One region of the Jeotgalibaca porci genome, then DNA from elsewhere that is predicted to be linked to it. Evidence: predicted binding sites of a transcription regulator. Region 1 holds the regulator's gene; each other region holds the start of a gene.
The links. The regulator NrdR, encoded in region 1, represses ribonucleotide reductase genes. The targets are predictions, from matches to a motif close to ACACNATATATNGTGT.

Region 2: a site for NrdR is predicted at 1,902-1,917, ahead of G7058_RS04500 (vitamin B12-dependent ribonucleotide reductase). Genes of this name have one in related genera too.
Region 3: a site for NrdR is predicted at 6,610-6,625, ahead of nrdD (anaerobic ribonucleoside-triphosphate reductase). Genes of this name have one in related genera too.

Annotation. Positions count from the first base shown of each region.
Region 1 is NZ_CP049889.1:584,909-592,541, forward strand. It holds gene thrS (threonine--tRNA ligase) at 1-488, opposite strand, end outside; T-box leader at 550-763, opposite strand; gene dnaI (primosomal protein DnaI) at 814-1,740, opposite strand; gene G7058_RS03045 (replication initiation and membrane attachment family protein) at 1,740-3,134, opposite strand; gene nrdR (transcriptional regulator NrdR) at 3,131-3,613, opposite strand; gene coaE (dephospho-CoA kinase) at 3,668-4,264, opposite strand; gene mutM (DNA-formamidopyrimidine glycosylase) at 4,261-5,121, opposite strand; gene G7058_RS03065 (hypothetical protein) at 5,114-5,290, opposite strand; partial or broken gene G7058_RS11860 (MFS transporter) at 5,287-6,378, opposite strand; gene polA (DNA polymerase I) at 6,421-7,633, opposite strand, start outside.
Region 2 is NZ_CP049889.1:865,558-873,190, reverse strand. It holds gene G7058_RS04500 (vitamin B12-dependent ribonucleotide reductase) at 1-1,881, opposite strand, end outside; gene G7058_RS04495 (diacylglycerol kinase) at 2,162-3,136, shown strand; gene G7058_RS04490 (AtpZ/AtpI family protein) at 3,361-3,618, shown strand; gene G7058_RS04485 (ATP synthase subunit I) at 3,615-3,989, shown strand; gene atpB (F0F1 ATP synthase subunit A) at 4,029-4,703, shown strand; gene atpE (ATP synthase F0 subunit C) at 4,737-5,006, shown strand; gene G7058_RS04470 (F0F1 ATP synthase subunit B family protein) at 5,057-5,611, shown strand; gene atpH (ATP synthase F1 subunit delta) at 5,599-6,153, shown strand; gene atpA (F0F1 ATP synthase subunit alpha) at 6,137-7,633, shown strand, end outside.
Region 3 is NZ_CP049889.1:1,312,646-1,320,278, reverse strand. It holds gene G7058_RS06860 (hypothetical protein) at 1-594, shown strand, start outside; gene G7058_RS06855 (ABC transporter ATP-binding protein) at 591-1,490, shown strand; gene G7058_RS06850 (hypothetical protein) at 1,495-2,295, shown strand; gene G7058_RS06845 (GNAT family N-acetyltransferase) at 2,311-2,865, shown strand; gene G7058_RS06840 (SDR family oxidoreductase) at 2,922-3,815, shown strand; gene nrdG (anaerobic ribonucleoside-triphosphate reductase activating protein) at 3,869-4,420, opposite strand; gene nrdD (anaerobic ribonucleoside-triphosphate reductase) at 4,434-6,530, opposite strand; gene mgsA (methylglyoxal synthase) at 6,757-7,185, opposite strand; gene G7058_RS06820 (hypothetical protein) at 7,380-7,633, opposite strand, start outside.

The DNA of each region.
Region 1 (7,633 bases):
AAATCAGTAATCAATTCCACTTTATAAGGATCATTCGCGAAAATTTCCAATGCTTCAGAACGTGAAACAACACGACGGACGATGGCATGGTTCTCACGGATAATTTTTGTCATTTCCGCTTCAACGTCAGCCAATTGCTCTTCTGTCAATTGGTTTTCCATATCTGTATCATAGTAGAAGCCTGATTCAATCGCAGGTCCTACCCCGAAATGAACACCCGGGAATAAACGTGTCATCGCATGTGCTAATAAATGCGCGCTTGAGTGACGCAAAATACCCAATGCATCTTCGTGATCCGGCGTTACAATTTCCAATGTTCCGTCTTCTTCCAATTCACGGGTAAAATCAACTAATTCACCATTGAATTTCCCAGCTAGTGCTTTTTTAGCCAAGCTGTTGCTGATGCTTTTCGCAACGTCTTGAACAGTTATTCCCTTGTCAAATGACTTGATAGAGCCATCTGGGAAAGTAATCTTAATTTCTGCCATTTTTATTCCTCCATACTCTCTTAATAAATAAAAAAAGTCCCATTCCCAGAATTTCTTCCGGAAATGGGACGTGTAATTGACGTGGTTCCACCCAAATTCAGTTCTCGTCAGAAACGAAAACTCTTCAGCGCGTTAACGGTGCGGACCGGAAGAATCTACTTGTTTCAATTCTTCTCTCGAAAGGGGTACATACAAAAGGCCATTGAGATGTTCCACCAACCCATCTCTCTCTAAAAATGTTATCTTCTGTTGTCTGTCTTTCTCAACGATTTCATTTAATTTCTAGTTCATTAAAACATGAACAAGCAAGAAATGCAAGGGCCTCTTAACCTTTTAGACGGCGATTCTTCCCTGTCATTTGTACTTCTTTCGCCAAAAAGCGCACACGTTCCATTAAACGTTTGGCTTTAATCGGCTCATCGTCACCGCGATTTCCGATTCGCAAATGTTGTTCCAACTCGGAAAAAGTGAGATTTGAGGTAAAAAATGTCGGCAAATGTTCTTGCATCCGGTGTTGTAAGATCACACCCAGAATTTCATCACGCACCCAAGTCGAGTTAATTTCAGCACCGATATCATCCAACATTAAAATCGCACTTTTTTTAATCAAGTCCAACTTTTCAGGCACACTGTTGTCTGAAATCGCAGCTTTCATTTCTTGCGTAAATGTCGGGTAATGCATCAAAGTTGTAACATGACCTTTCAAAGAAAGCTCATAGGCAATTGCCCCCAACAAATACGTTTTACCAACACCAAATGGCCCGTGGATATACAAGCCCTGATGGAAGCTACCTGGACTATCGGCATACGCTTCTATAAAATCGAACGCTTCGCTCAGCACATCCAAGCGCTCTTCCGTTTGCACGAATTGCTCCATTGTTGCTTTTCGAGCTTCTTTGGAAATATTAATTGAATTGATGCGGCTACGCAATTCTTTCTCACGTTCCCGTTTAATCGTGGCTTGATCGGGAACATACACCACATCAATATATCCGGCATTAAGCGCCAATTCCGGTTGGTAACCGGGGTTTTGCCCCATTTCGCCGCGTGTTAACTTACGCTTTTCTTGCACGAACTCATGTAACTTTGAGTAGCTGTTCGAAATCATTTCTTGCGTAATTGTTTTTTTATTTGTTTCCAGAAAAGTATGGACTTCCGGATCAGCCAAGACCGAGCGAATCATATTTTCATATTGTTCGGAAACATTTGGTTGGTTCATAAATTTACGGAATCCTCTTCCAATGTGATCCATTAGTCATCTCCGGCCTTTCTACCATTCCTGAATTTTTTCAGGCGTTCATTAAATCGTTTCTGTTCTTCGTCAGAAAGAAGACGTTCGCTTTTCGTCTGCGTCGGTTTCTCCGTTGCCCATTCCGGTAATTTCTCCACCTTACGGACAACGTTACGACCATATTGACGGACGTTGCGCTTTTCAGCAGTGGCGCGCTTTTGTCCGATAAATTGTTTCGTTTTATTAATCGCTTCTTCGGGCAAGGAGATTTCGGATTGGGTCCAGTCGTTGGCAATCCGTTCTGCGACACCTTTATTCATCGTCGGCTCACCTTGAATTACCAACATGTAATAAATCAGCATATTCAAAACTCCCGAGGACAAATCGTATTGGCTCAACAAAATGTTCAGCAGATTTTTTTCATTTGAAGTAACCTGTCCCTTTTTCTGCGCCTTAATATCCGCGATAAATTGATACGGAGTTAATTTTTCCGCTAGTAAAACCAATTGTATTTCCTGCTCAGTGTAGCCGGCTTTTTTCAAAGCCGCTTCCCGGTTCGCCTGTTGCTCGGCAGAAGCCTCGGCCGTTTGCTCCACTTTGTCACGAATCACACTCTTAGAAATACCTTGAGTCGTGCTGTCGGCAGCCAAATTCTCGAGCTCCTTTGTATCCACAACACCATTCTCAAGATTTGATGCACGCATCAATAATGCGGCCATCTCCTCTTCTTCAATGCCGTACAATTTATTAAGGACTTCAATCTTCTTCCGAAGTTCTGATGTCAATGCTTCAGGACGGAAAAACTGACTATTTAATAATTGCTTCAAGTAGCTGAAGTTAAACGAAGATATTTCAATCTGCGGTGCTTGACCTTTGCGTGATTCCAGCAATGAACTTTGCTCCAACGGGACAATCGTACGCGCCACATTATAAACACCTACAAATGATTGCGTAATCTTCTGTAAGTCACTATAGTCAGCTTTTGGAAAACTGTATTGCTCTTGCAGCCGTCTCAAACGTCCTTCACCAATGTGTTCCCGCAACAGCATCCGTAACAAATCTTCTTCAAAAAACTGTTTGCTCGTGACAGGCATCAACGGCTCGTAGATGTATTCTTTCATCTGCTCGGTTTCTCTCACGTATGTATTCAATAAGCCTATGCCTTCCAAACGAATGCGTGCCTGATAAAACTCCGGTATCCCGACGTTTAATGTGGCTAGCAGTTCAGAATGCAGTTTTGGTTGGGGTGTCATTTCAAAATCACCCAATAGCGTCATGTACAAACTGAACGCATGTGAGCCGATAATAGGTTGATACAAGTAGGTGATGACTTTACGGTCCACATCGGAAATAAAGCACGTTTGTTGTGTGCGAAAGGAGTCTTTCGGACTTAAATTTTTCCAAGGTGTATTCATTCGTTCCGCCCCTCTAGCTCATGGTGATTCTTTTTCTCAAGGTTTTGTAGTTCCGCCAAGAATGTTTCACGATCAGAAAATTGACGATACACACTCGCAAAGCGAATATACGCTACATCATCAATTTTAGCCAAGTGCTCCATCACATACTCACCGATAGCCATACTTGGTATTTCGCTCTCACCCGATGCACGCAGTTCCCGTTCAACCTGGTTCACAACTTCTTCCAGCTGCTCCAACTTAATCGGACGCTTTTCACTGGAGCGAATCAGACCACGCAATAACTTTTCACGGCTGAATTCTTCACGTGTCCCGTTCTTTTTCACAACGAGCAACGGTGTCTGTTCAATTCGTTCAAAAGTAGTAAAGCGTTGGTGACAACATTCGCACTCACGACGGCGGCGAATCGAGTTATTTTCTTCGACGGGGCGGCTGTCCACAACTCGCGATCCATTATATTGACATTTTGGACATTGCATTCTTTCCAGACCCCTTTCTAGTCATTTTCTGTAGCTAGTATACCATAATAACCGCTATATTATGTTGTTTTTCAGCCATGTTTCAACTTGTTCATAGGTATGGTTCAGGGGGCCGTTGTTGTCTATGACAATATCTGCGCGGTCTTTCTTGGTTTCAATCGGCTCTTGACTGGCAATACGATTCAAAGCCTCTTCTTCCGTCAAATTGTTGCGGGCCATTAACCGTTCCAGCTGCACTGCTTCGGTTGTATACACAACCATAACGGCATCACAGTGGGTTTCATAGCCTGCTTCATACAGTAAGGGAATATCCAATACAATCAGCGGTTGGTTTGCATTTACAAGCGTTTCTGTGTCGGCCATAATCGTCCGTCTAATCTGAGCACTTAAAAGGTTATTTAGCGTTTCACGTTTTTCAGCATCGGAAAAAATCATTGCGCCTAGCTTTTCACGATTTAATGTTCCGTCTTTTTGGATAATTTCAGTTCCAAAATGCGCGACAATGTTAGCCAACCCTTCTGTCCCTGGTTCAACCACGCGACGTGCTACTACATCTGCATCCACCACCGCATAGCCTTTATCAGAAAAATACCTTGACACGGTTGACTTCCCAGTCGCGATACCTCCTGTTAATCCTAAAATATATGTCATCCTGCCGGTCCTTTCTTTTCATAGCGTGCAATCGACCCTTGGCACTTAGGACAGTAATGTGTGCCCCGTTGTGCGACTTTAGTCTTTTCAATCGGGGTGCCACAGCGTGGACAGTCTTCATTTGTCTTGCCATAAACATTGAGAGCAACTTGAAACTTCCCGGCTTCTCCCAGCGTGTTTTTATACGTCCGAATGGTGGTCCCGCCTGCTTCCACTGCATTTGCAATAACCGTAATAATCGCTTCACGCAGACGCGCAGTCTCCCCCTTATTTAACTGATTCGCGGGTTTCATGGGATTAATTTGCGCACGGAACAAAGATTCATCGGCATAAATATTCCCCACACCTGCCACAATATGCTGATCCAGAATCACCGCTTTAATTGCACGTTGTGTCCGGGATAACTTTTCTTGGAAATTCTCGAGCGAAAATTGGCTCGTTGTTGGTTCAGGTCCTAACTTTTGAATTGGACCGTAATTTTCCTTTTTATCAATCGGCATCAACGAAAAACGACCGAACTTACGCACATCCAAATAACGCAAATCGCGATTATCACTGAGATGAAAAACGACATGCGTGTGTTTCTCATAAGGCTCACCTGTTTTTGTAACAGTGAATTTCCCTTCCATTCGCAAATGGGAAACCATCGCCCAATGATCTAAAAGAAAAATCAAGTACTTACCCCGACGTTCAATTGTATGAATTTGTTCGCCGACTAATTCATTTTGGAAACGTTCAGAGGAAAATGGCGGTGTAATCATCCGATTCCAGAATACGTCCACACTCTTGATGGTCGCACCCGCCACGAGCTGATTGAGCCCTCTGCGAACCGTTTCTACTTCTGGTAATTCAGGCATGTACATCTTCCCTTTCTTTTTGTTTAATCAGATATTTTTGACTTAACTTCAAGGCCGGCAACCACAAGACTAAAACAGCAGCTGCGAGTACTAAAAATAACAGCCAAGCAGGCTGATAACTGCCCGTCCTATCAAACAACGTTGCGACGGTAATAGAGCCGAATGTCATCCCTGTTTGCTGGACACTTTGGATGATCCGTAAGCATCACCGTAATTTTCGACGGTATACAAGGAGGCAACCAATAGCGGGCCGACAACCGCCCCAATCGCATTTGCGGATCCATACAGAATCGCAGCTACAAACGCGGCCCACAACTGATTTGAAAAGAGCATAAAAAAGAAAACCAGGGATAAGGTACCGGCACTGTAAATAATCGCGACTTTTATGCCAAAGGTATCATTTAGCCATCCCAATAATAATTTCCCAAAGATTCCTACGAGTGAATAGATCGAAATCAATAATCCTCCAAATACAGCGCCATGCGCGAGGCTGAAAGCACGTGGAAATTGTCCCAGTCCGCCGCCATTTACCAAGCCCGCAAACAGCATGCCAATAAGTAGCATGAGGAAAAATGGTTTCCCAAGAGATTCCTGACCGCTTAAATATATCTGGCGATTCTGAATCTTGGTTTGCGTTTCACCGCTTTGGTTACTAATCAACTTGGTTAAGCCTTTATCTTCAGGGACACGTTGGTAAATAAACAGCGATATCAGCAGGCCAATCGCCAGCAGCATGACGCCATAAATGATATACGTTTGGCGCCAGCCATATTATAATAACCATTTCGACACAAGCGGTCCAAAAATGACTCCGCCCATACTTAATCCGGTCATCGCCAGACTCATCGCTTTTCCGCGCTTCCATTCAAACCAATTACTAATCATCATTGCCACAGGAATAATCCCAATAAAAACGAAAGCTATTCCTTTAACGAGTGAGATCAAATAAAAAACGTACAAATGATTGGCAAAGCCAAGCATCGCAATGGCTGTCCCGTAAAGAGCAGTCATCGCGATGTGGATTTTCTTAAAGTATTTAGTACTCAATAAGCGTGAAGCCAATGGTGCCAATAAAATGCCCACACCTTGAAGTAAGGTATTTGATAACGTAAATTGACTCAACGAGATACCTGTATCTTCGGTAACCGCCGTAGCAAATAAGCTGGTTAGAGAAACCGAAATTGGTGCTGAAAGAGCTAAAAACACAATCGCTCCTAAAACAATCATCCATCCGTAAAAAGGGTTAGCCTTTCTCATTTGAAATCCTCCTTAGAAACGACTGTGTCACAGTCTTCCTGCTTACTTCGCTTCGTACCAACTATTTCCGTAATGACTGTCCACTAACAAAGGTACAGATAGGCTGACAGCATTTTCCATGATTTCCGGCACCAATTTCTCCAGTACTTCAATCTCTTCTGGCGGGCACTCAAAAATCAACTCATCATGCACTTGTAAAAGCATACGTGTTTTCATATTTTTTTCTTTCAACGCTTTATTCATGCGAATCATCGCAATCTTTAAGATATCAGCTGCTGTTCCTTGAATCGGCGAGTTGATCGCTGTTCGTTCAGCAAAAGAGCGCAAGTTGAAGTTACTGCTGTTGATATCCGGTAAATAACGGCGACGGTGGAATAGCGTCTCAACGAATCCTTTTTCTTTCGCTTCTTCCACAATATCCGTCATGAACTGCTTGATACCTGGATATTTTTCGAAATATGTATCGATAAATGTTTTGGCTTCGGGTCTTGAAATACCTAAGTTTTGCGATAATCCGTAGTCAGAAATACCATAAACAATTCCAAAGTTAACAGCTTTCGCTTGGCGACGCACATTGCCCGTCACTTCTGCTTCATCTTCAATCCCAAACACACGCATGGCTGTTGAAGTATGAATATCCTGTTCTTCGATGAAAGCTTCCTTCATATGCGCATCTTCAGAAATATGCGCCAAGACACGCAATTCAATTTGTGAATAATCCGATGCAAATATTTGCCAGTCTGGATGCGAAGGTACAAAGGCTTGACGAATCTTGCGCCCTTCTTCCATTCGAACCGGAATGTTTTGTAAGTTTGGTTCGTTAGAGCTTAAACGTCCCGTTTGTGTCAGCGTTTGTGTATAAATGGTATGGATTTTCCCTGTTTCAGGTTTGATATATTTTAACAATCCTTCCACATATGTGGATTGCAACTTCGCAAGTTGGCGGTAATCCAAAATCATTTGGGCAATCGGTGCGGTCGCACTCAATTTCTCTAACACGTCAACGGCCGTTGAATAGCCTGTTTTCGTTTTCTTAATAACGGGCAATCCCATTTTTTCAAATAAAATGATGCTCAGTTGTTTTGGTGAATTCACATTAAATTCTTCGCCTGCTTCGGTGTAGATGCCTTTTTCCATTTCTGTCAAACGCGCGGCAAATTCGACTTTCATTTTCTCCAAACGTGCGGGTTCAACCGTGATACCAGTCATTTCCATTTCTGCCAAAATAAGCGCTAAGGGTAATTCTATTTCATAG
Region 2 (7,633 bases), 280 kb from region 1:
GCTCATGAAACCAGAGTTAACGAATTTCTCACGCAATTCTTGTGTTTCGCGACCTGTTTCACCAACTAAGAACGGGAAGCTTCCGCGTTCTTTCGCAAGTTCAATACTCTCTTCGTAAGCAGTTACGGCGATTGTTTGGAATACTTGATCGATTAATTGGTTTCCTTCTTCAGAACCGTAGCGGACACCACAGTAGATTAACATATCTGCTAATCCCATGATTCCTAAACCAACACGGCGTTCGCCAAGTGCTTGGATACGGTTTTCTTCCAAGAAGTAAGGCGTTGAATCAATAACGTTATCTTGCATATGTACGCCCATACGAACTGTTTTTTCCAATTTCGCAAAGTCGACCATTTGTAAGTCTTTATTAACCATTTCTGCCAAGTTAACAGCAGCCAAGTTACAAACAGAGTAAGGAGCAAGAGGTTGCTCACCACATGGGTTTGTAGCAACAACTTTTTGACCATATGCTTGCGCATTTGTCATTTTGTTTGCATTGTCGATGAAGAAGATTCCTGGCTCAGCAGCGTATGTCGCACACACGTTGATTAATTTCCACAATTCGCGTGCTTTAATGGAACGATAAACACGTACGGCATGGCCGGCAGCTTCCCATTCACGAACATCACCAACATTTACCCACTCAGCATCGTAATGTGCCATTTCTTCTTCAGAGTAGTTTTCAACATCCGGGAAGCGTAGTTCGTATTCAGCGTCAGCTTTAACAGCTGCCATGAATTCATCGGTAATACAAACAGAAATGTTTGCTCCGGTTAGGAACTCAGAATCATTAACTGTATATGTACCACCATCACGCAATTTCAATTCAGCATCACGAATCACAGAATCATCAAATCCGCCGTTACCAGGGATATTTTTGTAGTTCAAGATTCCTGTGTACATGTTTGTTTCTTTTGGTGAAAATGGCGTAAATCTCAATTTGTTATGCGCCAACGTACGAATTTGCTCATCTTCGAAGTTCTCGATGATGTAACGTAAAATACGTGGGTTTTGCATTTTTGAAATGATAAATTCGATAATATCTGGGTGCCAATCTGTCAACATGATCATTTGTGCACCACGACGGGAACCGCCTTGTTCAACCAAGTGCGTTAATTTCGCGATATCATCCAACCAAGAAACAGAACCGGATGAACGACCATTAACCCCACGTGCTAATGCGTGACGCGGACGGAGTGTCGAACCATTCGTACCAACACCACCACCACGGCTCATGATTTCCATTACTTTTTTACGGTGGTCAGAAATGCCACCACGTGAGTCTGGAACCATTGGCATTACGTAACAGTTAAAGTATGTGACATCCGTACCAGAACCTGCTCCATATAAGACGCGTCCTGCAGGGATAAAGTTTTTAACTTTTTGTTCTTCGTAGAATTTTACAAAAGCTTCATAACGTTTTTCAGGAGAAATCTCTACTTGTGCCAAACCGTGCGCATTACGCATTGCGATTTGTTCATAGTATAGCTCCAAGGGCTTGTCCAAAGTAATGATGGCACGTTTTACAATGCCGTCTTCAGCTTCACTGAATGTGTCAATTGTTGCACGGTATTCTTCAGAAACTTGAACAAGTGCTTCACCTTTTTCCCAGTCCAAAGAAACAATCGTACCAGTACCGCGTGCTGGGTACTTCGGATCTTCTTTAACCGTTAAGAGAACGAAGTCGCCTTCTTTAAGGGTCGTTTTCTTTGTATCTTTGAAAGAGTAGCGGTCCAACATAACTAAGCGCGCTACGCCATTATAAGTAATATTCATATCCTCGGTAATCGGGAATACTGCATCAAATTGTTCGATGTCTTTGTTCAATTGTTCGTAACCATGCTTTAAAGTAGAATTTATTTCAGTAGCCACTCGAATCACTCCTCAATCTTAATAAACCACAATATGTTGTGGTTTAACATAAAATAACTACTACATATATTAAGGGAGATTCTTGAAAAAAGCCAGAGGGAAGTGCTAGGGTAAAAAATGGTAACAAGATGAAAGCATGAAGAGATGCCTTTTATAATTTAATTTAAGCAACTTTTACAAAAAGTTGAATGGGGGATGTGTAAAATACAAGAAATAGCATACCATTTCGAGCCTCTTTTGTACATAAAGTAATGTATAATAAAATCAAAGACCAAGGAGGTGCAGTATGCGCGCACGTATTATATATAATCCTTCTTCAGGCCGTGAACAAATTACTAAATATCTGTTGGATATTTTAAGAATATTCGAACAGGCTGGCTATGAAACCAGTACGTATGAAACAACCGCAGAATATTTATCAGCATCTAATGAAGCAAAGCGAGCAGCACAAGCAGGCTTCGATTTGATTGTGGCAGCAGGGGGCGATGGGACCGTCAGTGAAGTAATCAATGGGGTCGCGGGGCTAGAGAAACGCCCGACGATTGGTATTATTCCTGCTGGAACGACGAATGACTATGCCCGGTCTCTGCAAATACCCCGTCATGATTTGCTAGAAGCCGCCCGCTTCTTAGTGTCCCAAGAAGCCATCCCGATGGATATTGGAAAGACCGGCAATACATACTTTATGAATATTGCAGCCGCAGGACATCTCTCTGATATAACCTACGAAGCACCCGTCAAAATGAAAGCGTTATTTGGCTACCTTGCTTACTTAATTAAGGGGGCTGAGAAGTTGCCCCGAGTGAAACCTATTCAAATGCGAGTTACCTATGATGGCGGTATATACGAAGGGGAAGCGTCCATGCTCTTTGTCACTTTGACAAATACGGTCGGTGGCGTTTCACCGATTGATCCAGGGGCAACGATTGGGGACGGAACCTTTACTTTGTTTGTCATTAAGACGGCCAATATATTGGATATCTTACAACTAATCGGTATGCTCATTCGGAATGGCAAGCACTGTGACGATCCCCGCGTTCTGTATAAACATACGTCCTTCGTAAAAGCAGAATCATTGGATGGGCAACGGCTCATGATAAATTTAGACGGGGAATATGGTGGTGACGCCCCGATTCAATTTACAAATTTGCATCACCATTTACGAGTCATCGGGAACCCGATGAACTACATTGATTCAGTAGATGCAAAAGAAAAGAAAAATGAATTTGTGAAGGCGTTAGAAGATTTGGATGTTAAATAAAGCTTAAGAATCTTAACCTTTACTTAACAAATAATTTTAGGTTTACTTGAATTCTTTGTTGCCAGAGCCTGGATTTATATGCTATTGTTATTAATGTGTTATAATATTTATCGCAAGATTAAAACAATAACCAACGTTGGGCCAATTGATAAAAGACATTCACAGACTGACAATCTTCCTGAATGTCTCTTTTTTCCTTTGGAGAACAGTGAGGAGGGCTTTTTGTGGTTAAGCCAGATAAAGAAAAGAAACCCACTCAAACGAATCAGACTGCCAAGGCGCTTGCAAACTTCTCCCAAGTTGGTGTAACGATGGCAGCATCTGTATTAATAGGTGTTTTTTTGGGAAAATTTTTAGATAACTTTTTCCATACATCACCGTGGCTCCTCTTACTCTTTTCCTTTTTTGGGGTCGGAGCAGCGATAAAATCTTTGTTTAATTGGTCAGATGAAGACAAACATAAGGAAGAGGGAGATTTATGAAAGTATCACCATTAGCTAAGCGAATGATAATAACCATTGTAGGAATCGCGGCACTATTCGTAGTTGCTTCTTTTATTTATTATCGTTCCCTGGCATTTTTACCCTTTTTATTAGGCACGTTGCTTGGGACAGGTGTCAGCATTTGGAAAGTGTTTGTGTTGGAACGCGCAGTCGATCGCGCATTGGGAATGGACAAGAAAAAAGCTGGAAATTATGTAAGTTTACAGCAATTATTCCGTCTTTTCGTCACTGGAGTAGTTCTTTTCACAGGAGCGGTCGTACCACAAGTCAGTTTATGGGGCGTGGCAGCCGGTATCATTGCTTTTCAATTGGCATTGTACCTCGAACAGCTTATCTATAGGAGAAAATAAGTTGTTGGAACATAATAAGGAAGAGGAGGTGAATCATGCGTGTTAAATATTGAAAACTATGCAATTTGGAATATCTTTGGTATCGATATTTGGATTACAGAAACAATCGTCAATACCTGGATCATTATGTTGGTATTAACACTGATTGCTCTCTATACACGCTCTAAATTGAAGAAGTTTAAAGAAATCCCAGCAGGCTTTCAAAATGCAATTGAAGCCGTTATTGAAATGTTCGATAACTTCATCACCAACACATTAGGTAAGAAACTTTCTTATATCGCTCCTTGGTATTTCATGGTATTCATGTTTGTCTTGTTCAGTGCCCTGATGAGTATTTTCGGTCTACGGGCACCGACAGCTGATTGGGCAACGACCTTTGCTTTAGCATTTGCCAGTTTTATCTTGATGCTCGGGATGGGATTCAAACACCAAAAGGGAGCATACCTAAAAAGTTTCTTTGACCCGCACTTTATCTTTTTCCCACTCAACTTGATTGGTGAAATCGCAAAACCGGTGTCATTGAGTTTCCGTCTTTTCGGAAATATGTTGTCAGGGACAATCATATTAACTCTCTACTATGGCTTGATGCCTTATTTTACACAAATAGGGATTCCGGCTTTGCTGCATGCGTTCTTTGATATTATCTTTGGAGCATTGCAGACATATATTTTTGTCATCTTAAGTTTGATGTATGTAAAAGGTGCAGCAGAATAAAAATAAAAAACCAAATAATGGAGGAATTACAACATGGAATCATTAGCAACAGTAATTGGAATTGTACATATTGCGGCGGCAATCGCTTTACTTAACGGGGTACTTACTACTTTTGGGCAAGCAAAAATTGCAGCACAGGCAATCGAATCAATTGGAAGACAACCAGAAGCGGCAGATGACATTCGTTCAACAATGTTCGTTGGTTTGGCTATGTCTGAGACATCAGGTATTTACGGTCTTCTAATCGCAATCATCATGCTATTCGCGAACCCACTGATTGATACATTAGTCAGCTTACTGTAATAAGGGATGCGCGAACAGATTGAAAGATTGAGGGAAGGAGGACGTGAGAATTGAATAAACTAATAATTCTCTCCACTCAAGCAGTACCGGAAGGTCGTGTATTCGGACTGGATGCTCAGACACTTATACAAATCGGTTTCCAATTATTCAATGGGATTGTTTTGGCTGCTGTACTCACCTATCTACTTTATAAGCCTGTCAAAGAATTTATGGAGAAGCGGAGTGACCGCATTCAAAATAGTCGTGACGAGGCAGAAGAGACAATGGCTAAAGCAACGGCTTTGATAGCTGAATACGAAACGAAAATAACTGAAATTGAAAAAGAACGGACTGAAATCCTGGAAGCGGCGCGAGTAGAAGCAAATGATCAGAGAAAAGTAATTCTGGAAGAAGCTGTTCAAGAGGCAGACAAGATGAAGCAACAATCGCTTGCGAAGATTGCTGGAGATAAAGAACGTCTGAAAGAAGAATCGCGTCTCCATATTATTGAGCTCTCTTCAGTTATTGCCGGGAAATATTTGGCAGAGAACTTGGACGATAAAGCCCAAGCAGACTACTTTGAAGATATGATTGCTCAGTTGGAGGAGTCATCATGGATCAGTTAGAGAATCGTTACGCAAATGCTCTGTTGGAGCTCTCCGAAGAAAATGGAACATTGAAAGAAGATGTTGCGCAAGTTGCACGTGTCCGTGATGCTTTGAGTGAAAGAGACGTCGAACAATTTCTGATACACCCACATATTGCCAATGCAAAGAAACAAGCACTATTAAAAACAACCTTTGCCGATCAAGTGAGTGAGCAGCTGATGGGGCTGCTGTTTCTCATGTTCGATAAACAACGAGAACAGGCCATTATTCCGGCGTTGAACGCATTTATTGATGCCGCCAACCAGAAGTTGGGAATTGTTGAAGCACGGGTTGTCTCGGCCAAAGAGCTGACTGAACAAGAACTTTCTCATATCCACAGTATCTTGAAAAAACGTTTGAATAAGACGGTGCCCATTCAGACAGTGGTTGACCCCGATGTCTTGGGCGGATTCTACATTTTAGTGGATGGTCAGGTATTTGATGGTACACTACGCACAGAATTATTGAGAATGAAAGAGCGATTAAAGAGAGGAGGGGCTATGGATGCAAGTAAATCCTGAAGAAATAAGCAGAATATTAAAAGAAGAAATAAAAGCCTATTCCAATCAAATGGAATTTACTGAAGCAGGCTCTGTTATCCAAGTCGGAGATGGAATTGCCCAAGTTCACGGACTGAAGAACGCTATGAGTGGCGAACTGCTTGAATTTGCAGACGGTACAACCGGAATGGCATTGAACTTAGATAGCGATAGTATTGGAGTGGTGATTCTTGGGTCCGATGCGGGTATCAAAGAGGGTGACCCTGTAAAACTGACAGGCCGCATGGCAGAAGTTCCAGTTGGTGATGGTATGTTGGGTCGCGTGGTTAACGCACTTGGTGAACCGATTGATGGGAAAGGTGCCATTGCCCCAGATGGTTATCGTAAGATTGAAAGTCAGGCGCCAAGTGTTATTATGCGTCGTGAGGTAGAAAGACCTTTGGAGACTGGAACCAAAGCAATTGATGCTTTAGTTCCAATTGGAAAAGGGCAACGGGAATTGATTATTGGTGACCGTGAAACCGGTAAAACGGCAATTGGGATTGATGCAATTATTAATCAAAAAGGTAAAGACGTCTACTGTGTCTACGTAGGTATTGGACAAAAAACGTCGACTATGGCACGTATTATTAAAACATTACAAGAAACAGGGGCAATGGAATACACCACTGTTGTGATGTCAGGAGCGAGCGAATCAGCGCCGCTTCAATACATCGCACCTTATGCAGGCTGTGCCATTGCTGAAGAATGGATGTATAAAGGTAAAGATGTTTTAGTCATTTATGATGATTTATCGAAACATGCGGTTGCCTACCGGACAATCAGTTTACTGTTAGGACGTCCACCAGGTCGTGAAGCCTATCCTGGAGACATCTTCTACTTGCACTCACGTTTACTTGAACGTGCTGCCAGCATGAGTGAAGAATACGGTGGCGGAACTTTGACTGCCTTACCGATTGTGGAAACGCAAGGTGGCGACATTTCTGCCTATATTCCGACAAACATTATTTCGATAACAGACGGACAAATTTATCTGGAAGCGAACTTGTTCAATAACGGCGTTCGTCCGGCGATTAATCCGGGTCTATCGGTATCCCGGGTAGGTGGTTCAGCTCAAATCCCAGCAATGCGGAAGTTAGCAGGACCAGTCCGAATTGAATTTGCGCAGTATAAAGAATTATCCGTTTTCTCCCAGTTCGGTAGTGACTTGGATCAAGACACACTGGACCGTCTAGAGCATGGAAAGCGGATTATGGAAGTATTGAAACAGGTTCAGTACCGCCCGATGTCCATCGAGAACCAAGTATTAGTATTCTATGCTTTGAGTAATCGTCATTTTGCAGATGTTGAAGTTAACCGTGTCCGCCAATTCCAGAATGATTTCTTGAAGTACGTTACATCACGTCACCCAGAAATCAAGGCTGAAATTAAAAAGACAGGTAATGTGACTGATGAACTTGCAAAAGAAATCGACAGCATTATCAGCACGGTCAAAGACCAA
Region 3 (7,633 bases), 730 kb from region 1:
ACACGCGACCAAGTTAAAAACTGGAGCATTACCCATGGGATTCCCATTCCTTGGAGGAAACAATGGCACTTGCGGACGTTCCATCTGTGGATTTTGATGTGGCTGACTACAATGGGCGGTATCGTCATCAGTTACTCTATCAGCTTACTAACAGAATCAGTGGGAAGTCTCTGGTATCCTGTTCTGATTTATACACCAAACGGCTACACACCCATTGCAATCTGGCAATATGCGTTGTTGGCCCTTGGTTCCGCCATGCTATTGAGCTATTTATTAATGCTGTTTACGGTCGGACTCAGTTGGGTGTTCAGAACAATTTACCTGACCATTATCCTTACACTGAGTACTTACTTCGTTCCTCAGTTTTGGTTGGTCGTACAGCCGTTTACGGCTTGGCAACCGAGTCTTTATTTCCGGATTGAATCGGTCTTGATGGGCGATATGGCACAGGCAACAGGATTACCCGGTGTTTACTTCTGGAAAGGTCTGCTGATTATGCTGGTACTTCTTATTCTGATGGAAGTATTATTCGCAGGTATTTTCGATCGGATTCAAACACAATCACTGGGGCTAAGAAGGAGGATGAAACGATGACATTAGCAGTAAATAATTTAACCGTTCGTTATGGTGAACGGACGATTTTGGATGATATCAGTTTTGAAATTGAAAAGGGGTCGATTATTGGTCTGGTTGCGCCGAACGGGACCGGGAAAACGACTTTATTTAATGCCATGATGCGCTACATTCCCGTTCAAGAAGGATCGATTGTGATTGATGACAGAACCTATCAAAACAGCCGCCGAGATATTTTAGCGTTGCATAAAAAAGTAACGTTTTTCCCGGATCAAGCAGATCTTTACGAAAACTTTTCCGGTCGTGAGCATATTCAGATTTATGCCGAAATTTGGCAAAAAGATGCGGAACGTGTGGATGCCATTATTGATCAACTGCATATGGGCCATTATGTCGATCGAAAAGTACAGACCTACTCCTTGGGGATGCGCCAACGCTTGTGTTTTGCGATGATGTGCGCAGCCAACACACCGATTATGTTGATGGATGAAGTGATGAACGGGCTGGATCCGGAAAATGTCAATCTCGTCTCCAGCGTATTGGAAACTTTGCGGTCAGAAGGGAAAATTATTATGGTCGCGTCCCACTTGTTGGATAACTTGGATGAGTATGCCGATAAAGTTTTCTTTTTGGAAAACGGCCGCTTTACATATATTTCCGATCATCATGAAGCAAAGCAGACGTACGTGAAAGGAAAAATTTCCCGTGATGCCTTTGATGCCCTGACCGATTTACCTGAAGGAACGTTGTATTTAGACAGCGGCTTGTGCTGTATTCCGACAACGGATGATGCAGATGCCGTGCATTACTTGCAATTGCTACGTGCGAACGACGCACAAACCGCCACAGTCGGACCACTCGCAACAGCGGATCATTACGTCCGCATTTATGATTTCACGACAGAAAATAAGGAGTGAGACAATGCGTAAGAAAAATTATGTATTACTAAGTTTTATCCCCCTTCTCGCTGCTTGCTCTTCTTATACCGGTGTTATCAGCCAACAGTATGATGGGGAAAGAATCGAAACAGATACAGCTGTCTTGGCTGCTTATGAAGAAAAGTACGAAATTGTCGGTGACGAAAAGGAGGTACTCGGTGAGGCCCTTCCTGAATTTTTCTATCGCGAGCCTCTGGATTTTGGCGATGATGAAGACTATATGCATCCCCTAACTGAGGAACCGCTGACGGTTGGCGTGGATTTACCGGAGGGACGGTATACGATTGTAAAAAGTGAAGAGATGGGTACCGGCTACTTCACGGTTATGGATACGGACGATACGAAGGTTTTCGAACAACTTCTAGATTTTACACAAAACACACTGGAATTAAACTTGTACGACGGAATGAAGATTACGGCAAATGAAGGCTATTCGCCTCGGTTATTTATATTTGGAAAGCCCGTTGCGCCGTTCGATCCGTCGGCTATGTTCGCTGATGCACCGCACCCAGAAATAGAAGGACAAAAGCGTTTTGGAAACGGTGTTTATCACATTGGTAAACACATTGAACCCGGCGAATACAGTCTAGAAGTGGGACTTGACTATATGGCCTCAGGTGTTAATTATGTGTACGTGCTACAGACAGATGGTTCGTTCAACGTCTTCGAATTAACCGGTGATTATCGTGAAGGGGTGGATAGTTCGATTACACTGTCTTTAGAAGAAGGTCAGACCTTATTTATAGCCAGCAAATCAACGACCGTACTGACGCCGGTTGAATGAAAAAGGAGCGAGTTTATGATTATAATAAAAGAAATAACACCAGAAACGAAGGCAGACTTGCAGTTGAAAAATGAACCATTTGAAATCCGCGGGCGCATGCTTGTGACACGGACATCAGCTGAGTGGCAGCATGAAGTTACATTGTTTGAAGAAAAAATGCAGATGACCTTCCCCGATGAAGCATATGATTTTGACGCGGTGGTTGCAGATGGATTTGCGTTGGGTGCTTATGATTATGATAGCGGGAAATGTGTCGGTTTGGCAATTATGAAAAATGATTGGTTCAAGTATATGTATCTGACCGATTTGAAAGTAAACCAAGCGTACCGCAAACAAGGTGTGGCTTATCAATTAATTGAGGCTGCTCTTTACATGGCACAGGAACGAGGTTATGCCGGCATCTTTACAATCGGCCAAGATAACAATGTGAATGCCTGTGAATTTTATTTGCGCAGTGGTTTTGAAATTGGTGGCTACAACACGCGCGGATACAGGCATACTGTACAGGAAGATAAAGCGGATATTTATTTTTATTGGGATGCACCTAAAAGTTCGAATTCTTATCAATAGCATCATCCACATCGTTTTGTTATCCTTATATTATAATAATAAGGAGATGATTTTTGATGACTGATGCAAATTTGAACGATCCGCGTAAGATGTATTACAGCGAAAAGTTCCCTGTTCAAGAGCAAAACACTCCCGCTCTTCAAGACAAGATGGATCCAAAACCAGATTGTGGTGAAGAAAGTTATAAAGGTTATAACCGTCTCGAAGGCCGCCGTGCACTCATTACCGGTGGGGATTCCGGAATTGGTCGTGCCGCTGCGATTGCATATGCGCGCGAAGGTGCCGATGTTGCGATTCAATTCTTCCCAGGTGAAGAACCGGATGCAGAAGAAGTAAAAGCTTTAATCGAAAAAGAAGGCCGTAAAGCATTGCTGCTTCCGTATGATTTACGTGACGATAACGCCGCTACAGAAATTGTAACGCGCACAGTGGATGCATTTGGCGGATTAGATCTTTTAGTCTTAAATGCTGCCCAACAAATTGCCCAACCTTCGCTGAGTGATTTAACGATGAAACAAGTTCACGATACATTTAAAGTAAACATTATCAGTATGTTCGAAACCGTTAAAGCGGCGGAAGAACACTTGAAACCAGGGAGTGCGATTATTACGACGACTTCGGTTCAGTCGTTTGATCCAAGTGACCCATTAATGGATTATGCTGCTACGAAAGGCGCAATCAGTAACTTTACTGTTTCCTTGTCGTCTTACTTTGCCGACAAAGGTGTCCGTGCAAATGCAGTCGCTCCAGGCCCAATCTGGACACCATTGCAATTGGACAGCGGGCAATTAGACGGTGCGATTCCTGAATTCGGTCAAAGCAGCTTGATTAAGCGCGCAGGCCAACCAGTCGAACTTGCTCCTGTTTATGTGTTGCTTGCTTCAGATGAAGGAAGTTACATTACCGGACAAATTTACGGCGTAACCGGTGGACAAAACATCGGATTATAGAAAGTAAAAAAACCGCTATCTTTACAGCTTATTTCTGTAAAGATAGCGGTTTTTTATGCGTTCCACAACACTACTGCGCTCTGCTTCAGACTTTCTTTGACTTTGATTATACGCTGATTGGAACTGCCACGAAATTGTAACGTTAAATCCTGTTTAGCTAACTCGAAACGACCATCAACTAAAATATCTACACGTTCGAGCAACTCTATTTTATCCGCTGTTTCAACTTGAAGTTCCTCCCACGTGTAGCCCGTCCAACTCCAAATATCTTTTTCTTTACCGAATTTTTCCCGCACTTTATTAACTAAAGGCAATAAGATACCGGTATTCAAAAATGGTTCTCCGCCCAAAAGCGTTAAGCCTTGAACATAATCAGGTTCCAAATCTTTTAAAATTCTTTCTTCCAGTTCTGGTGTATAGCGTTCGCCGTAGCTAAACGACTGTGCAACTTTATTGTAACAGCCCGCACACGCAAATAAGCAGCCGCTCACATACAAACTATTGCGGACGCCTTCACCATCCACAAAATTAAATGGCTTATAGCTCGCTACTTTCCCCCGTGAATACTGTTCGGATGTCCATTCACCCGGCTCTGGATGTCGCAATCCCCTCACACTCCTACATATGTTTCTTACGTGCTAAAATTTCTTTGTGGCGGCCTGATACCATCGGACGTTTTTGAGGATTCCCGAGATACCCGCATGTACGCTTCACGACATCGCACGTTTCAGGGTTATGATTTCCGCAGTGCGGGCATTCAAAGCCTCTGGCAGTCGGATTGAAATCGCCACTATAGCCACATTCAAAACATTTATCGATAGGCGTGTTTGTTCCTAAGTACCCCACTTTATCATAAGCATAATCCCAAACAGCCTCTAGCGCTTTCGGATTTTGACGAATATTGGGATATTCACAGTAATGAATAAAGCCGCCTGATGAATACACCGGATAATCCTTTTCAAAGTCTAGTTTTTCAAAAGGCAATGGTTTCTTGCGCACATCATAGTGGAAACTGTTCGTATAGTAGCCTTTCGACGTAACATCTGAAACTTCTCCAAATTTTTCCATGTCCAGTCGGCAAAAACGGTCTGTTAAACTTTCGCTTGGTGTCGCATAAACGCTGAAGTGATAGCCATATTCATTTCCCCAGTTATCACAATTACGCTTTAACTCTTTCAGAATCTCTAGGGTAAATGCTTTTGCTTCAGGATTCTTTTCCCACGCCGGTCCATAAAAAACTGCGGCACTTTCATAAAGTCCAATGTATCCCATTGATACCGTTGCCCGTTTATTTTTGAACAACGTATCCACATCTTCTTCTGCCGTTAATTTGTGTCCCCATGCCCCATTCATATATAAAATAGGTGCGTTTTCCGGGCGTGCCTCTTTCACACGCTCTACGCGATAAACAAGTGCGTCTTTCACAATTGCGATACGCTCGCGTAAGAGTTGCCAAAACTCCTGCATATCACCATTTGATTCAATTGCAATGCGGGGTACATTCAAAGTCACCACACCCAAGTTCATCCGGCCGTTAGTTACCTCATTGCCGTCAGCATCTTGCCAACTTTGTAAGAAAGAACGACAGCCCATGGGCACTTTATAAGAACCGGTTAATGCGACCAACTTATCATAATTTATGATGTCAGGATACATCCGCTTCGTTGCACATTCAATTGCGCGTTGCTTGATATCGTAGTTTGGATCAGTCGGCCGTAAGTTGACACCATCGCGAATACCAAAAACTAATTTCGGGAAAATAGCCGTGCGGCGTTCTTTCCCCAGTCCTTGAATGCGCACAGCCAGAATGGCTTTTTGAATTTCGCGTTCATAGCGATTGGTTCCTAGACCAAATCCAAACGTCACAAAAGGCGTCTGTCCATTCGAAGTATAGAGTGTATTGACTTCATACTCCAGACTTTGCATCGCATCGTAAATATCTTTCTTCGTTTTTTCCCACGCGTAGTCCGCTTGCTTATCGGATTGCACCCATTTTTCTGCTTCGGCGCGGTGTTTTTGTTCATTCATTTGTGCGTAAGGAGAAAGTAATTCATCAATACGGTCAGCACTGGTTCCCCCATATTGACTGCTGGACACATTTGCAATGATTTGTGCCATTTGAGCAGCTGCTGTTTGAATCGATTTTGGTTTCTCAACTTCTGCATTCCCAATCGTAAAGCCCTGTTCGAACATATATTCAAAATCAATCAAGCAGCAATTAGTCATCGGGGAATAAGGATGGTAGTCCAAATCATGGAAATGAATATCACCACGTAAATGCGCATTTTCGACATGCGCGGGCAACATTCTGAGACCTAGTGCTTTTGCTGTTACCCCGGCGGTTAAATCACGGATTGTATTAAATACGCGACTATCTTTATTGGCATTTTCATTCAAAATCGTTTCATCTGCTTGGATGAGACTTTGAACACGTGATTCAATACTGCGTTGTGACTCTCTAGCTTTTCTTTTGTTGAGGCGATACTGATGATAATTGGCAGCCGTTTGGGTCAGTTCACTCGTTGCCAACATACTCTCAACGCGTTCATGAATAGCTTCTGTTGTAATTTTTTCACCTGTATAAGACTGCATTTGAATGTGAATTTTGTTGATGATGTTTTGTAGTTCCGCAGCATCTTCACTATCACTTTGTCCGTTCATATGATTGGCTTTTTCAATAGCAGCCACAATTTTTTCGATTTTGAATGGCATCATTCTTCCATCTGTTTTTAATACAGTTAAAGGGATACTTTTTACTTCCGGTACAATTCTACTCACTTAAAAAACCTCCAACACACTATATATAGTCTAAATAAAAATAAAAACACTAGATGTTGTTATAACTCTATCACAATCTTACTTGTGAGTAAATACACAAAAAGTAAGCAAAAGAAAACTACTCTTGCCATTTAGAGACAAAGAGTAGTTCTCGAATTGTTAGTTAAAATCCTGGTTCTAACCCATCTTTTTCATCAGAATTGTAAAATTGTCGCCAATCAATCAGTCCCACATCCAAGCCGCGCAACAAAACTTCTGCTGTTCCGATATTGGTTGCCAAAGGAATGTCGTAAACGTCACTTAAGCGAATCAAGGCTGTTACGTCCGGCTCATGTGGCATCGCAGCCAATGGATCACGCAGGAAGATAACAACATCCATTTCATTTTCAGAAATTAAGGCACCAATCTGCTGATCACCGCCTAGTGGACCGGATTTAAAGCGATGAACCTTTAACCCTGTTGCTTCTGAAATCCTTAATCCCGTTGTCCCTGTTGCAAATAATTCATGTTTTTCCAATACAGGTTGATACGCCGTACAAAGTTGAATCATCAAATCTTTCTTACGATCGTGCGCAATCATTGCAATTTTCATAACTCTATTACCCCCACATGAAATGATAAATCCAGTATAGCATTTTTCTTATTTTTATCGTGAAGATTTCATACTTTCTTCATATCTAGAAGTTAATATATAAATAAGCCAATCACAACAATCTTTTTTCTTTGCTCCTCCAAGTAAAGAATAACTCCTTATAAAGAAGCAGCCTAGCCGGGCTGCTTCTTTTTTTAGTATGTCCGACTGGGTATAAGGGTTAATCCCGCTACAAGAGTCAGGTAGTTCTCACTGTTTAAGGTCGTAACGAACCAATAAATGTTATCTGGAAGCGGCAAAGGAAAAGTTACGGCTAGCGGATTCAAAACAGCAATAATCAGTGCCGGCAACGCCACCATAAAGAATAATGATGTGTCCTTCATACGAAAATTATTCCACATAAATAGCAGTGACAGATACAGACCCGTTAAAAAGGGTAACGCAAACT